Regions from separate parts of the Sphingobium sp. SG1 genome, predicted to be linked through region 1. Evidence: riboswitches for the same ligand, from Rfam matches in the RefSeq annotation. Region 1 holds a riboswitch; the other holds the start of a gene.
What was found. A riboswitch is a leader RNA that binds a small molecule or an ion and turns the genes downstream of it on or off. The one in region 1 is predicted to bind cobalamin.

Region 1 (4,173 bases):
CATGGACCCGACCGATATTTCCGACGTCACCGGCGCGACCTACAGCTATCTGGTGAACGGCATGGGCACGGCCGAGAACTGGACCGGCCTGTTCGCGCCGGGCGAGCGGGTGCGGCTGCGCATCATCAACGCGTCGGCGATGACCAATTTCAATATCCGCCTGCCCGGCCTGCCGATGACCGTGATCCAATGCGACGGGCAGGATGTGCAGCCGGTCGAGACCGACGAGTTCCAGATCGGCATTGCCGAAACCTATGACGTGATCGTCCAGCCCGGCGAGGCGAAACCCTATGCGCTGATTGCCGAGGCGATCAACCGGTCGGGCCTGGTTCGCGCCACCTTGGCGCCGCAGGCCGGCATGGTCGCGCCCGTGCCGGCCCGGCGCGCCCGGCCGCTGCTGGGCATGAAGGACATGGGCATGGACATGGGCGGCATGGATATGGGCCAGGACGGGGTGATCGACCTCAGCCAGCCGGCCAATGATGCCATGAGCGGGCATAGCATGAAGATGCGCGACAAGTCGGTCGCGCCGGGCGTGAAAATGGGGCCGGGCGTCGCCACCCTGTCGCCGATGCCGGCCGATCGCACCGCCGACCGGCCGACGGGGCTGGAGGATGTCGACCATCGGGTGCTGACCTATGCCGATCTGCGGTCGCTGACACCGAACACGGACCTGCGCACGCCGACCCGGTCGCTCGACATCCACCTGACCGCGAACATGGAACGCTATATGTGGTCGTTCGATGGGGTGAAGCTGTCGGAAGGGGCCGAGCCGATCGCCTTCCGTCATATGGAACGGGTGCGCGTGACCCTGATCAACGACACGATGATGCCGCATCCCATCCATCTGCACGGCCATTTCTTTGAACTGGTGACCGGCGAGGCGGCGCATAATCCGCGCAAGCATACGGTGAATGTGCTGCCCGGCGGCAAGGTCAGCTTCGACCTCACCGCCGATGCGCTGGGCGACTGGGCGTTCCACTGCCATATGCTGATGCACATGCATGCCGGGATGATGCGGGTCGTGACGGTCCGCCATGGGGAGGATGCAGCATGAAGCTGATCGCGCTCCTGCTGCTCGCCGCCGCTGCGCCGGTGCAGGCCCAGACCATGGACCATAGCCAGATGGACCATGGCGCGATGGGCCACAGTATGCCCATCACCGATGCTGCGATCCCACAAGGCACGGCCCCGCCGGTGCCGACCGATCATGCCGCCGACGCGCTCTATGACCCCACCGCCATGGCCCGCGCCCGCGCGGCAATGATCGCGGAAGGGGGCGGCATGACCTATTCGCAATGGATGCTCGATCGGCTGGAATATCGCGCCGGCAAGGGCGCGGATGGCTATGCCTGGGAGGGCGAAGGCTGGATCGGCGGCGACATCAACCGCTTCGCGGTCAAGAGCGAGGGCGAGGGAGCGTTCGGCGGATCGCTCGAACGGGCCGAGGTGCAGGCGCTCTACAGCCGGGCGATCGACCCCTGGTTCAACCTGCAGGCGGGTGTGCGGCAGGATTTCGGCGAAGGGCCGGACCGCAGCTATGCGGTGATCGGCATCGACGGCCTGGCGCCTTACTGGTTCGAGGTCGGGGCCGAAGCCTTTCTGTCGACCAGGGGCGACGCCCATCTGCGGCTGGAGGCGAGCTACGACCAGCGCATCACCCAGCGGCTGATCCTGCAGCCCGCTGCCGAGTTCAATCTGGCGGCGCAGGATGTGCCCGAACTGGGGATCGGCGCCGGCCCGTCCGATATCGAGCTTGGGCTGCGGCTGCGCTACGAGATTGCCCGCGAATTCGCGCCCTATGTCGGCATCAATTGGGAGCGCAAGCTGGGCGATACGGCCGATTATGCCCGTGCCGCCGGCGATAGGTTGTCGGCCACCAGCCTGGTGATCGGCCTGCGCGCCTGGTTCTGAGAGGCGCTTGCAGCCCGCCTGATATTCGATTATCGATCCCGCCGATCCTGCGCCGCACGGCATGGGATCATGATCGCGCCGGTGTCCCGAAAGGGGCTTAATAGGGAATGCGGTGCGGACGGGTGACTGTCCAAATCCGCAGCTGTCCCTGCAACTGTAAGCGGTGAGCGCGATGTACATGTGCGGACGGCAGAATGACCGATCCGCCAGCCACTGGGCCGGACGCTAAATCCTGCGAGGCCTGGGAAGGCCGTGCATCAAGCGATGACCCGTGAGCCAGGAGACCTGCCGGCGTCTGGTCGCTCTTGCCTTGGTCCAGGGGATGGCCGCGGCACGGTAACTTCCGTCTGAGCGACGAACGAGCGGCTGGGGCCGCTGCGACAAACGCGCGTCGGTTGCCCTTGGGCGCCCGGCCGGCGCGTGTGTCGGACGTTCGCGTGCGTGCCGCTCGTGAAGGTTGCCCCCGCCCGTCGAACGCGGCGCCGGATGGGGGAATAAATGAAGTCCAATATCGTTTCACGGGCCGCTCTGGCCCTTTCGCTTGCCTTTGCCTCGCCGGCTCTGGCCGATGAGGCGGAGGGCGACAGCATCGTCGTCACCGGCACCAGCCTGGAAGAGACGCTGCCGCAGCAACTGTCGCGCTATGGCCATGCCATCGAGGTCGTCACCGATACGCAGATCCGCGATGCCGCCGCGATCGACACCGCCCGCGCGCTCGAAGCGGTGCCGGGCCTGTTCATCCGGTCGCAGTCCGGGCCGTTCAGCTATGTCGACATCGCGCTGCAGGGTTCGCGCACCAAGGATGTGCTGTGGACGATGGACGGCATTCGCCTCAACAACCGCCTTTATGGCGGCACCTCGCCCAACGACACCATGGCCGCCAGCATGATCGAGCGGATCGAGGTGCTGAAAGGCGGCGAAAGCCTGTTCTACGGCACCCAGGCGGCGGCCGGCGTCATCAATGTCGTCACCCGCGATTTCAGCGACGATCTGGGCGGCCAGGTCAATGCCAGCCTCGACAGCTTCGCCGGCACCAGCCTGGACGGCTATCTGCGCGGCGCGATCGGCCAGCATCGCTTCGTCGTCTGGGCCAATCGCAGCCAGTCGGACGGCTATCGTCCCTATGACGTGATGCAGCCCAGCGCCACCGATCGCGCGCGCGGCTATGATCTCTGGTCGGCGGGCATCAAATATCAATATGATATCGCGCCGGACCTGCGCCTCAACGCGCTCTACCAGCATACCAAGGCTGATCTCGACAATATCAGCGCGACGCGGACCAGGCAGAGCCGCAACGACCGGAACGAGGAAGTGGCCAGCCTGCGCCTCGACTATACCGGCGAGGATGGCGTGCAATTCTTCCTCAAGGGCTATTTCCACGACTGGAAGACCGCCTATGTCCAGATCCGCAATCCCATTCCGGCGGGGCCGCCACAGGTCATCTACCCGGCCGGCACTTTCTGGGGCTATCAGGATTATGGCGGCAGCGCGGTGGTGCAGCTCAACATGCTGCGCGGCATCGACACGCTGATCGGCTATGATTTCCAGAGCTTCAACGGCCGCGACGACGTCCTGCTGATCGCGCCGACCGATGAACAGGTCCATGCCGGCATCTTCCAGCTGCGCACCAATGACGAATTGTCGAGCAAGGCGCGGATCGCCGCGGGTCTGCGCTACAATAAGGCGAAGGGATCGGAAAAGACGATCTGGAACGTGTCGGGCCGTTATGATGTCAGCGACGCGCTGTTCGTGGAGGCCAATGGCGGCACCTCCTTCGTGCTGCCCGACGCCTCGCAGCTTTATGGCAATGATCCCTGTTGCGAAGTCGGCAACCCGAATTTGAAGCCCGAGGAGAGCCTGAACCTCAACGCCGCGCTGGGCGGCGCGCTGGCCGGCGGAGCGATCCGCTGGAAAGCGACCTGGTTCAACCGGCGCATCACCGACCTGATCGACACGACCTATGATGATCCGGCCTTTCCGGAAGGCACCTATATCAACGTTCGCGACAAGGTGCGGGCCAGGGGTGCCGAGCTGGAGCTGAACGCCGACCTGACCGGCGGCTGGGGCCTGTCGGCCAGCTACACCTATTCGCGCGTCCGAAATCAGGGCAGTTCGGTGCAGCGCGATCGCAATCCGGAACAATATGGCCGCGCCGCGATCGTCTATGCGCCGGAAACGGGCCGCTTCGGCGCCAATCTGTCGGCCAATTGGGTGGGCGATGTCTGGTCGACCGCATCGGGTTTTGGCCGGATGAACTAT
Region 2 (4,173 bases), on a different contig from region 1:
GCCGCCCAGCATCGAGGGCAGCAGCAGCGCGGAGGGCGAGCGATCGGTCAGCGGCCGCACCAGATGCGGCACGATCAGGCCGACGAAGCCGATCGATCCCGTCACCGCCACCGCGCCGCCGACGCCGATCGCGACGCCCGCCATCAGCCGCAGCCGCGCCCGCGACAGGTCGACGCCCAGCGCCCGCGCGCCATCCTCACCCAGGGTCAGCGCATCGAGCGCGCGCCCGTCATAGAGCAGCAGGGCCGCGCCGACCGCGATACAGGGCAGCGCCAGCAGCAGATGGTCGATGCTGCGATTTTCCAGGCTCCCCATCAGCCAGCTCATGATCTCCATCGCGGCAAAGGGATTGGGCGACAGGTTGAGCGCCAGGCTGATCCCCGCCCCCGCCAGCGTCGCGACCGCGATCCCGGCCAGGATCAGCGTCAGCGGACTTTCCGACGGCCCGGCAAGCAGGAACAGCGCGCCGATCGCCGCCAGCGCAGTGACGATCGCCAGCAGCGGCAACGCCATCGGATGCAGTTCGGACAGGCCGAAATAGAGTGCGATCACCGCCCCCAGCGCCGCCGCATTGGACACGCCCAGCACGGCGGGTTCGGCCAGCGGATTGCGCAGATAGCCCTGCAATGCCGCGCCCGACAGACCCAGCATGCCGCCGACCAGCAGGCCGATCGCCATGCGCGGCAGGCGCAGGTCGATGATGATCGCCCGCGCCACCATGTCGCCGCCGCCCGCCAGCACCGCCAGGATGCGGGCCGGCGCCATCGTCACCGATCCCAGCGCGACCGACGCGATCGCCGCGACCAGCAGCAGGGCGATCAGCCCCGGCAGCAACAGAGGATGCCGCCGCCCCTTAGAAGCGGACACGCACGCCGCCATAGGCCGACCGGCCATAGGTGCCATAGCCATAGGCGGTGGCGTAATCCGCATCGAACAGATTGTCGATCCGGCCATAGACTTCCAGATGATCGCCCACGGGGAAGGACGCGCGCAGCCCGGCCAGCGCATAGCCGTCGAGCCGGCGCGCGTTGGCCGTGTCGTCATAGCTGTCGCCGACCATGGTCAGTGCCGCGCCGGTCGACAGGCCGAAGGACCAGAGATAGTCGGCCGACACACTGACCGCATTGGCGGCGCGGCGCGGCAGGCGATTGCCGTCGGTGGCCCCGCCCGATCGATCGCGCGCATCGACATAGCTGTAGGATGCCGCCACCGTCACCGCCTCGACCGGCTTCAGCGTCAGCGTCGCTTCCACGCCCTTGGCGCGGGTCCGGTCCAGATTGCCATAGATGTAGGTCGCATAATCATAGTTGATCTGGTTGCGGGTATCGCGCCGGAAGGCGGTCAGCGACAGCACCGCCTTGTCCCCGTCCAGGCTCTGGTCGAAGCCGATATCATAGCTTTTCGACCGTTCCGGCCGCAGCGCGCTGTTGCCGCTATAGGTGTCGTAGAGCTGATAGAGCGACGGCGCCTTGAACCCCTCGCCATAGGAGAGGCGGATATTGGTGGCGCCGGCGTTGGGCGTGTAATTGGCGTTGGCGCCAAAGGTGGTCGCGCCGCCGAACTGGCTATGATCGTCATGGCGCAGGCCCCCGGTGACGGCGAGGCCGGCAAGCGGCTTCACCACCGCCAGCGCATAGACGCTGTCGATGTTCGCCTTCGCGCTCGCTATGTCACCAAAGCCGAAATACTCATAGTCCGGCCGCTCATGCTCATAGCCGAAGATCAGCCTGGCCTGATCCACCGGGGCATAGACGCCCTCATATTCGAAGCGCAGATTGGTACCCGAATAGCCATAATCCGGGTCGGTGCCGCGCACGAAATAATAGTCGCGGTCGTTGCGCATCCAGGTCACGGCGGCACGATTGGTCAGCTTGCCGTCCAGAAGCGCCAGGTTGATCCCGGCATAGCCGACATATTGGTCCAGCTTGCTGACATCGCTGCTGTCGGCCGGCGCGCCGAAGAAGCTGTCATAGTCGAGATCGGCATGGATATAATAGCCGCGCAGGTCGAGGCTGAGCGTGTCGGAAAAGGCGATCTTCAGCTTGGCGTTGGTGGCGATATTCTCATAGCCATCCTTCTCCACGCCGCCGAACGACCGGCCGACCGAGGAAATTCCATCGGTGTTGAAATAGGCGACGCCGACGCCGCCCGACACCGCGCCGCGCGTGCCGGACACATCGGCCTTGGCATTCAGCGTGTCGCTATAGCCATAATCGGCCGAGGCATTGACCTCGAAACCCTCGCTCGGCGCGCCGGTCATCACATTGACCACGCCGCCGATCGCCTGGCTGCCATAGACGACCGAGTTGGAGCCGCGCAGCACTTCGATCCGGCGGATGTTGCCGGTCAGCAAATGGCCGAAATCATAGCCGTCGCCGATGCCGCTCGGGTCGTTGACCTTGACCCCGTCGATCAGCACCAGCGTCTGGGTCGTCTCCGCCCCGCGCAGCGACACGCCGGTCACGCCGCCGGTGGAGCCGTTGCGGCTGAAACGGACGCCCGGCGTGGTGGCGAGCAGGTCGACGACATCGACCGCCTGGCGCGTTCTGATCGTGTCGGCATCGATCACCGTGATCGCCTGGCCAACCTCGTCGCGCGGCTGCGCAATGCCCGAAGCGGTGACGACGATATCGTCATCCTGTGCCAGATCCTGGGCCAGTGCCGGCGTAGCGGCCAGCAGCGCGATCAGCGAAATCCCCAACATCTTCATTTTATCGTCCCCCGGCGTCCGTCGATTTGGAACCGGGGCGTCCGCGCGAACGGTCGCTGCGTGAGGATCGGGAAGACGCCAGCGCCCCGCCCCACGCACCGATGCGGCCCCGGCCGCCATGGGCGTCGCTCGACGGAAACACCGCGCCATGGCCATCCCCTGGGCCAGGGCAAGAGCGACCAGACGCCGGCAGGTCTCCTGGCTCGCGGGTCAGGGCAGCGATGCGCCAGCCTTCCCGGACCTGTCGGTCCAGTGGCCGGTTCCGGCCCTCCCCTTTTGAAGAGCTTGGGAACCCTGCGCATCGCGCTCACCGCTTACAGTTGCAGGGACAGCCGCGGATTTGGAAGGGCTGCGCCCCCCGCACCGCATTCCCGTTTTCAGCCCATGCGGGCACCGGCGCGATCATGCGCGTCCGGGGCTTTCGATCACCCCGGCGCGCGGCCCCCATAAGCCAAAGCACAAGCCCTGCCAAGCGGGCCCGGATCGCCCCGGCGGATCGTTGCGCGGCGCCGGCGGGCGGCTATGCAGGGGCCTCTGACCCAAGGAGCCGACATGACCGATTCGCTTGCTATCACTGCCGCCGACGTCGCCGATGCCGCGCGGCTGATCGCGCCGGCGGCGGTCCGCACCCCGCTGATCGAGAATGCCGCGCTCAACGATTTGTGCGGCCGGCGCGTGCTGGTGAAGTTCGAGGGCGCCCAGCATAGCGGATCGTTCAAGTTCCGCGGCGCCTATAACCGCCTCGCCCGGCTGAACGATGCGGAGCGGGCGGCGGGCGTCGTCGCCTGGTCCTCGGGCAATCATGCCCAGGGCGTCGCCTTTGCCGCGCGCCTGCTCGGCATTCCCGCCACGATCGTGATGCCGGCCGATGCCCCGGCGATCAAGACCGCCAACACCCGTGCGCTCGGCGCCGAGGTCGTCCCCTATGACCGCTTCACCCAGAGCCGTGAGGCAATCGCCACCGCCCTGGCCACCGAACGCGGCGCAACGCTGGTCCCCTCGTTCGACGATCCCTTCATCATCGCCGGCCAGGGCACGATCGGCCTCGAAATACTCGACCAGGCCCAGGCCGCCGGCGCCGACCTCGCACAGATTCTCGTCTGCTGCGGTGGGGGCGGGCTGGTCGCGGGCACGGCCACGGCGGTCAAGGCCGCCCGCCCCGACATCAGCGTCTATGCGGTCGAACCCGCCGGCTTCGACGACACGGCTCGCTCGCTCGCCAGCGGCGTGCGGGAAAGCGTCTCGCCCGACGCACGCAGCATCTGCGATGCGCTGCTGGCGCCCAGCCCCGGCACGCTGACCTTCCCGATCAACCACGCCCTGCTCGCCGGCGGCCTGGTCGTCAGCGACGATCAGGTACGTGACGCGATGCGCTTCGCCTTCACCACGCTCAAGCTGGTGGTCGAACCGGGCGGCGCGGTCGCGCTCGCCGCCATGCTCGCCGGCCTCGCCCCAGCGACCGA

Region 2: linked by a shared signal. The riboswitch ahead of AC0KVN_RS14675 (TonB-dependent receptor plug domain-containing protein) and the one ahead of AC0KVN_RS11620 (TonB-dependent receptor plug domain-containing protein) in region 1 are both predicted to bind cobalamin.

The regions. Positions count from the first base shown of each region.
Region 1 is NZ_JBVVOJ010000004.1:182,947-187,119, forward strand. It holds gene AC0KVN_RS11610 (copper resistance system multicopper oxidase) at 1-1,057, shown strand, start outside; gene AC0KVN_RS11615 (copper resistance protein B) at 1,054-1,914, shown strand; cobalamin riboswitch at 1,977-2,221, shown strand; gene AC0KVN_RS11620 (TonB-dependent receptor plug domain-containing protein) at 2,413-4,173, shown strand, end outside.
Region 2 is NZ_JBVVOJ010000006.1:58,253-62,425, forward strand. It holds gene AC0KVN_RS14670 (FecCD family ABC transporter permease) at 1-867, opposite strand, end outside; gene AC0KVN_RS14675 (TonB-dependent receptor plug domain-containing protein) at 854-2,710, opposite strand; cobalamin riboswitch at 2,882-3,123, opposite strand; gene AC0KVN_RS14680 (threonine ammonia-lyase) at 3,263-4,173, shown strand, end outside.